2 linked regions of the Psychroserpens ponticola genome follow. The protein of the gene in region 2 interacts with the protein of the main gene of each other region in a pairwise test. Links are inferred from orthologs where the notes say so. Each region holds a gene or a part of one and is shown on either strand. Other genes may lie near its edges.

Region 1 (4,462 bases), 3.2 Mb from region 2 along the record:
TACAATCGGCATCTGTAGTAATAATCCATTCAAATTTAGATTTAGAAATGGCTTTTGTAATGGCATCCTTTTTTGGAGAATTTGATTTACCATCATTTGTAAGTATCGTGAAATCGATCTTAGTGTTGCTAAGTTTGCTTCTGATGAGTTTTACCGATTCATCTTCAGAATCGTCATCAATAAATAAAATTTCAAATTTGTGTTTTACGTATTTCAATTCTAAAATAGAATTTAATAAATCTGGTAAATTTTCAGCTTCATTCCTAAACGGAATAACAATACTAAAGTCAATTTTAGGTTTTATATCCTCTAGAGGCATTGATTTTACTTTATCAAATCCAATAGTAAAGCAGCCAATTAGAAGCAGATATAAAATGATGATAACGATAGTGATGATTAACATTACAGGTTAGTGTCTTTTGATAAATTAAAATTTAGTACGTAGTAACTTCCAAACAAACTAGGCAAAACAAAATTAAGTAGCCACATTAAAGTTATTATACAAAGTGTCGTAAAATCGTTTACGCCAACAATAGTAAATAAATATACTGCGACGCTACTTTTTATAACCACATCAAAAATAAAAACGGAAGGAATTACCGAAGCTAAAACATACATTGAAGTAATCACAATCATAGCATTATAATAACTCACATTCACTCCAAAAATAGTTAGTAAATAATAAAATTGAAAGGAAAATACAAGATACCTAACAATAGATAAAACGAGACCTAAGATTTTTGTTTTAGCAGAAATGCTTTTAAAAAACGCTATCAAACGTTCTATAGAAACTCCTTTAATTTTAAAGTTATTTTGTTTAAGTCCAAAAGCAGTAAAGAGTGCAATAACAATTATTACGACTAAAAACCGAGAGACTTTTAAATAATTAATATCTAGTTCATATTTAGAATTTAAAAGATATAAACCAATACTGCCAAATATAATAGTAGTACTCATTTGCATCATATTGCCTAAAAAGTTAAGTAACACAATTTTTTTTCTTTTTCCTGACGGATAGTAAATAGCTTTGGCACCATATTCACCGATTCGATTTGGTGTAAATAATGAAGCTGTTAAGGATCCTAAACTTTGTTCAAGTGCATTTTTAAAACTTATTTTTTCTATTGTTGTAACTAGGATTTTCCATTTTAAGATTTCTAAAAACCAATTAAAAAGGGTTAGAAATAGTAAGAAAAGTGTGGTTTTGGTTGAAAAAATGTTGTTTTCTTTCAAAAATTGAAGAAAAACATGAAAATCTAGTTCTTCGTGTTCAATGAGTTTTTTGTAAATAAAATAAAATGCACCAACAACAATACTTAATTTAATAAGTAAAAGAAAGAATTGTTTAGTTTTGTAAGGAAGGCTTCCTAAATGCATAGCACTTAATGTAAGTTTCTCAAGTAAAAATAAACCATTATAATAACATGACTTCGATTTTTAAAATTCAAAAGCATAAAATAGTAGCTGTAACCTTATTGATTACAATGTTTTCATATGCTCAAAGAGATTCCAACAAATGGAAAGCTCAAATTGCTTTAGGTTTAAATAGTCCATCTCAATCAGGTTTTGTTGAAGGATTTGAATCAAAGGCAATGAATTTTCCGACAATTAATGCAGGATTCCAACGCATGTTTAAACCACAATTTGGAGCAAAACTCGATTTTGGGTTTAATAGATTTTCAAGTGATGGCGAATCACCAGAATTTAAAATAAATTACACTAGAATAAATGTGCAGTTTGTCTATGATCCTACAATTACGTTTTTGCCAGAACGAATTGGTTTAGTAACTCATGCAGGACCAGGTTATAGTATTGTAAAGCCTTTAGGTGATTTTGCAAATAATAAGACGTCATTTTTAAATGTAATGGCTGGTCTTGAAATTCATTACGCCATGAGTAAACGCATGTCTTTATATACTGATGTGTCGTATATTCTTGGATTAGGAAGTGATTTTGATCCAATAACAGAAGGCTTTGGTTCATTTAATGGCAATTTGATGACCATTACCTTCGGAATCACATTCTCATTAAGTGGATGTCAATATTGCTAATTAATGGCTAAAGAAAAAATCATATTAGGTATTGATCCAGGTACAACAATTATGGGTTTCGGACTCATAAAAGTGGAAGGAAAGAAAATGACATTCCTGCAACTTAATGAACTAGATTTGAAAAAATATAGTGATCATTACCTCAAGCTAAAACTCATTTTTGAACGCACTATTGAATTGATTGACACACATCATCCTGATGAAATTGCAATTGAAGCACCTTTCTTTGGTAAGAACGTTCAAAGTATGTTAAAATTAGGAAGAGCACAAGGTGTTGCAATGGCAGCTGGTTTATCTCGCGAAGTTCCAATTACAGAGTATGCGCCTAAAAAAATTAAAATGGCAATTACAGGAAACGGAAATGCCAGCAAAGAGCAAGTGGCCAAAATGCTTCAAAGTATGTTAGGTTTAAAAACCTTGCCTAAAAATTTAGATTCTATGGATGGTTTGGCTGCAGCAGTTTGTCATTTTTATAATGAAGGTCGTATTGAAGTTGGTAAAAGTTATTCTGGTTGGGCAAGTTTTGTAAAGCAGAATGAAGATCGTGTGAAAAAGTAGAAAAATTGTTTAACTGTTTATTCGTTTAACCGTTGGTTTGTTATTCCGCACTTGATGCGGAATTTATTTTTATGAATTTGAAAGATTTATTTTTTAGCAAATATTAAAATTAATGTCAGGCATTTACATTCACATACCATTTTGCAAACAAGCGTGTCACTATTGTGATTTTCATTTTTCAACAAGTTTGAAGAAACGAGATGAAATGGTTGTTGCTTTGGCTAATGAAATTCAATTTAGAAAAGAAGAATTTAAAAACACGACAGTTCAAACTATTTATTTTGGTGGTGGAACACCAAGTGTATTAACAATTAAAGAGCTTCAGTTCTTAATCGATGCGGTATATAGTGCTTATGACGTGGTTTCAAATCCTGAAATTACACTCGAAGCCAATCCTGATGATTTAATAAAAGCGCAATCAAATCAGAATTTGTCTGTTCGAGCGCAGTCGAGAACTGTTTTTGAAGACTATAGAAGCATTGGAATCAACCGCTTATCAATAGGAATCCAATCTTTTTTCGAGTCGGATTTAAAGCTCATGAATCGTGCTCATAATGCTGAAGAAGCAAAAAGTTGTTTAGAAGAAGCGACACAATACTTCGATAATATTTCAGTTGATTTAATTTATGGAATTCCAGGTTTGAGTAATGACCATTGGAAACAAAATATAGAAACGGCATTGTCCTATAACATTCCGCATATTTCAAGTTATGCACTTACTGTTGAGCCAAAAACGGCATTGGCTAGTTTTATAAAAAAAGGACTCATTGAGAATGTAGATGATAATCAAGCACATGAGCAATTTCATATGTTAAAAGATATTTTGGAAGCTTCAGGTTTTGTGCATTATGAATTGTCTAACTTCGGAAAAGACGGTTACTTCAGTAAAAATAATTCAGCCTATTGGCAAGGGAAATCTTATATAGGCATTGGGCCTTCAGCGCATTCGTTTAACGGAAAAGAACGTGGTTGGAATGTGCGTAATAATTCAAAATACATTAAGGCTATTCAAAGTAAAATACTTCCAATAGAAACAGAGACTTTAACCATTATAGATCAATACAACGAATATGTAATGACAGGTTTGCGTACGATTTGGGGAATTTCATTTCATAAAGTAGAAAATGACTTTGGCATAGTTTTTAAGGATTACTTAATTGAACAATCCAAAATTTTTATACACCAACATTTATTGTATATTGATGATGGACATTTGAAAGTTACGAAAAAGGGACAATTTCTCTGTGATGGAATTGCTTCAGAACTGTTTAAACTTAATGAATCTTGATTACAACAATACAATACAATTCTAGAAAATTACAAATAGATTTATCAAAACCGTTGGATATTTCAATTCCAATGAGAGCTTCAAAATCTAATGTGAACGCATGGTATATTGATGAGCCAAAAATAGAACCCGTTGAATTAGATGGTTGGATAGGGAAAGTTTCTGAAGGTGCATTTGTCAATTTTAATAACATTCAGTTTAATCCGCATGCACATGGTACACATACCGAATGTGTAGGTCATATTACAAAAGAATTTCATTCGGTAAACAAAAACTTAAAACAGTTTTTCTTTTTAGCAGAAGTTGTTACTGTTGCTCCTGAACAAGAAGGTGAAGACACAGTAATTTCTAAAACACAATTGCAGTTTGCTTTAGGTAATAAAAAACGTGATGCGATTGTAATAAGAACAATGCCAAACATGAAAGATAAATTGTCTAAGCAATATTCTAAAACCAATTGGACATATTTACATGAAGATGCCGTTCAGTATTTGGTGAGTAAAGGCATCAAACATTTGTTAATTGATTTGCCAAGTGTTGATAAAGAAGAAGATGAAGGCGAACT
Region 2 (4,283 bases):
TCCATTTTGTGATAATACCGTCATTCCTTCTACATAATCAAAGAAACCATCACCTCCAGCTTGTGGATCGTTATTGAAATTTAATCGGTCTAAATGAAATAATCGAATTAATGGTGTATCTACAATCTCACCATCATCAGTGGTATCAAAAGGAGAGTTATTATCAAAAGTTGGGAATGGTATTGTTGTTCCATCGGATAAAACCACTGGAGAAATATAATTTAATGGCGAAGCTTCTGTATAAAAAATGTTAAGTTTAAAATCATCTTTTTCTAATTGAAATGCTCCTGTGTCATAAATATTTTTCATCATCAAGTCCCAAATAGGCTGATCGACACTTGTTACAGGGCTCTTAAGCATCTTAACAATTAAACTTTGAGTAGAGCCTTCAAGAACAATGGAGTTGTCATTAATTCCATCACCATCGAAATCTGTACCATTGTCAAGAGTTCCATCGCCATTTACATCGGCATCAGTTGCATCATTAATTCCATCTCCATCTGTATCAGTGCCATTGTCAGGAGAACCATCTCCATTTACATCTACATCTGCATCATTAGGAATGCCATCTTGATCATCATCATTATTTGTTGCCGTAGAATTAACACCATCATTTGCAAATTCACCAACTTGATACACTTCTCCACCAATAGTATATTGGAAAGCCACTGCTAAAATTTCATCATTTAAAAGTCTTTGGTTAAGTGAAATATAACCTAGTTGCTGTTGTAATTGATAGTCGGAACCTTCTTGTAATTTTCTAGCATTTTCTAATTTACCAAAATCGAATCCTTCATTGGCTGGCACCTGAATACCTTGTTCGACAGTTGTAATATCTCTAACTAAAGGAGACAGTAAAGAACCTGGTCCTGCTATATTTGTTGGATCGAAGTCGTTATTACCATTATCTGGTGGCTGATTAGCACCTACATTAACAAATCCTGGTGGTGGACTATTTAAACCTATTACTTCTGACTCTCCTAAATCTTGGAATGCTGCTAAATTTCTAACGTTATCTGTTTGATTACTTCTATTTGTCACCCAAACTTCAACACGTGTAATTTGGATATTATTATTAATGTATGGATACCGAAGCATCGCTTCATCATAATTATTTCTAAAGTGTTGTGCCAAAAAGAAGTGTCTATTTTCATCATAATCCCTTGCGAAAAACTCAAATTCTTCTAATGTTCCTCCACCTTGAGCAGTAACAGATTGTGATTGAGATCGTTGTTCAGAAAAGATAGCGGTCACTCTTGTTTTTCCAAATTGCAATTCAGTTTTTACACCGAAAAGACTTTGGGCTCCAGTAATTAATGAACTATTAAGAGGCATGGCAACGTTACCTACTTCAATTTTTCTTACAATATCGTCTTCGGTTGGTGTGTATTCTAACTTAATTAAGTTTTGAAAATCAAAAGTAGATTCTGTATCATAATTAGCGGTTACCTGTAATCTTGTTCCCACTTTACCGAGTAAACTTAAACTGATACGTTGATCAAAATCAAATGTAAAATTACTTCTGTTTCTAGGAGAAAATGTTGGATTATCTTGTTTGGTATACAAAATACCTAAATCCATTTCAACAGAACCTTGAGGAATCACTTCTATAGTATTACCACCAAAAACAGTTTCGAAAAACCCTGAATTGATATAAAACTCTGGCAACAGATTTTTTTGCTCTTCTTCAGCACCTTCTTTTTTACCCTCTTTCGCATCAATTTTTTGTTTATAGTACAATTGTTGTTGCTCTTGTAAAACTAATTTTTGAAACTCTGCTGGTGTTAATATTATTGGATAATTAATATTAAATTTGCCAACTGATTCTGTATAAATGTAACGATCTGTAACAGGATCATAAGTATATTTTGAAACAATACTTTGAGGATTAGGCATATTCATACTACCTAATGAAAAGCCTGTTTTAGCTGTAGCTGTAGTATCTTGTCCTGTTGGTATTTGCTGTGAAAAAGCAGAAGTACTAACTAGCACCAAAATTAGAATCAAGATAAAACGTTGTAAAGATTTAAGCAAGGTATCGTTAGTTATTTTAATCAAATTTATAAATTTTTTAATGCGTCCTTAATAAGGGTTTCTACATTTGAATCTGGTTGTTGCGACAATAATTTGTCTAATACGCGTTCGGATTGTTTTTTAGCAAATCCAAGAACTTCTAAAGCAGATAACGCTTCATCTTTATTAGTATTGTTTTTATTAACAGAAACTTCATCAATATCATAAACCTTCAAAACTTTATCTTTTAAATCTAATATTACTCTTGCCGCTGTTTTTGCACCAATTCCTTTTATAGATTGAATCAAAGCAACATCGCCATGAGCAATACCTTCTTTAACTTGTTGTGGAGTAAGTGAAGACAACATAGTCCTTGCTGTGCTAGCTCCAATCCCACTAACAGACAATAAAAGTTTAAAAATTTCACGTTCAGAAACTGAAGAAAATCCGTAAAGCGTATGTGCATCTTCGCGCACAATCAAATACGCAAATAACTTTAGGTTTTCTTGATCAGGAATTTGAGAATACGTATGTAATGATATGTTCAACAAATAACCAACACCATTGCAATCTATAACAACATCTGTTGGGTTCTTCTCTACTAATTTCCCCTGAATATGCGTAATCATTTATTAGCTTAGGTTAAAAACTCAAATGTAATAAAATTATTTACATTTCAAAGGTGATGTTTGCTAATGTTTTAGGCGTTCATTTTCAATTTTTTCCTTTTGCTGAGCATCAATTACAGCGATTGCTGTCATATTAACAATTTCGTCAACACTTGCATCTAATTGAAGTATGTGAACGGGTTTACGCATTCCCATCATAATTGGACCAATAGAATCTGCTTTATTCAACTCTTTTAAAAGTTTATAAGTAATATTTGCTGACTCAAGATTAGGAAAAATAAGTGTATTTACTTTTTTGCCTGCTAACTTTGAAAACGGAAAAATATCTTGAAGCATTTCACTATTCAATGCAAAATCGGTTTGCAACTCTCCATCTACCAATAAACTAGGATGACGTTTGTGTAAATATTCAACAGCTTCACGAACTTTTGTTGCTGTTTGACTTTTTGAAGATCCAAAATTTGAAAAAGATGTCATTGCCATAACAGGTGTCATGCCAAACATTCTTACAACTTTAGCTGTCATTTGAGCAATACGTGTTAGATCATTAGCAGAAGGATTAATGTTTATAGATGTATCACTTAAAAACATTGGTCCGCGTTTGGTCATCATCACATTCGTAGTTGCAATTCGAGTAGCTCCTGGAGCTAAACCAATAAGTTCAAGCATAGGCTTAACAACTGTAGGATAGCTTCGAGAAAAGCCAGTAACTAGGGCATCGGCATCACCTTCATTAACCATCATAGCTGCAAAATAGTTACGCTCACGCATAATTTTTTCAGAGGAGTATAAGGTTACGCCTTTGCGTTTTCGGTTTTTCCAATAGACTTCAGCATATTTATTTTTACGCTCTAACTCTTCGTCAGATTTAGGGTCGATAATTTCAACATCAGCATCAAACTCAATTTCTTCCATAAGTTCTAAAATAGTCTCTTTTCGACCTAATAAAATTGGAATAGCAATGCCTTCATCATAAGCAATTTGAGCAGCTTTTAAAACGTCAAGTTGATCTGCTTCAGCAAAAACAACACGCTTAGAGTTTAATTTAGCACGATTATGTAGTAAACGTACAATCTTATTATCTGCACCTAATCGCTGTAATAACTCTTCTTCATATTTGTTCCAATCTTCAATAGGCTCTTTACTCACACCACTTTCCATAGCTGCTTTTGCAACAGCAGGAGGCACAGTAGCAATAAGTCTTGGATCAAAAGGTTTCGGAATGATATAGTCTTTACCAAAAGTTAATCGCGTTTCGCCATAGGCAATATTTACTTGTTCTGGCACAGGTTCTTTAGTTAAATCGGCCAATGCTTTTACTGCAGCCATTTTCATAGCCTCATTTATTTTTGTAGCTCGAACATCTAAAGCGCCTCTAAAAATAAAAGGAAAACCGAGTACATTGTTCACCTGATTAGGATGATCACTTCGACCAGTAGCCATAATGATATCATCACGTGTATCAATTGCTAACTGATATTCAATTTCTGGATTTGGATTGGCCATTGCAAAGACGATAGGATTTGAAGCCATCATTTTTAACATATGTGGTTTCACGATATCTGCCATGGATAAACCTATAAATACATCAGCACCTTTCATAGCTTCTTCAAGAGTATCTATTTTTCGATCTGTTGCAAA

The links. Proteins that work in one complex are often made in the same cells at the same time.
Region 1: the proteins of ruvA (region 2) and ruvC interact in binary tests that used the Escherichia coli proteins (3 or more experiments, as listed by UniProt). The link is inferred for Psychroserpens ponticola from one-to-one orthologs.

The regions. Positions count from the first base shown.
Region 1 is NZ_CP116221.1:3,375,315-3,379,776, reverse strand. The notes cover bases 945-3,831. They hold ruvC (crossover junction endodeoxyribonuclease RuvC), read left to right. Parts: upstream 945-2,054; coding sequence 2,055-2,609; downstream 2,610-3,831. Other genes in these bases: hemW (radical SAM family heme chaperone HemW), read left to right, coding at 2,722-3,831; MUN68_RS14905 (outer membrane beta-barrel protein), read left to right, coding at 1,425-2,051; MUN68_RS14910 (lysylphosphatidylglycerol synthase domain-containing protein), read right to left, coding at 945-1,377. Outside these bases: MUN68_RS14915 (glycosyltransferase), read right to left, coding at 1-403; more of MUN68_RS14910, read right to left, coding at 403-944; more of hemW, read left to right, coding at 3,832-3,897; MUN68_RS14890 (cyclase family protein), read left to right, coding at 3,894-4,462.
Region 2 is NZ_CP116221.1:190,198-194,480, reverse strand. What follows is about bases 852-3,559. They hold ruvA (Holliday junction branch migration protein RuvA), read right to left. Parts: upstream 2,643-3,559; coding sequence 2,061-2,642; downstream 852-2,060. Other genes in these bases: MUN68_RS00780 (NADP-dependent malic enzyme), read right to left, coding at 2,706-3,559; sov (T9SS outer membrane translocon Sov/SprA), read right to left, coding at 852-2,055. Outside these bases: more of sov, read right to left, coding at 1-851; more of MUN68_RS00780, read right to left, coding at 3,560-4,283. UniProt on the Escherichia coli protein: The RuvA-RuvB-RuvC complex processes Holliday junction (HJ) DNA during genetic recombination and DNA repair.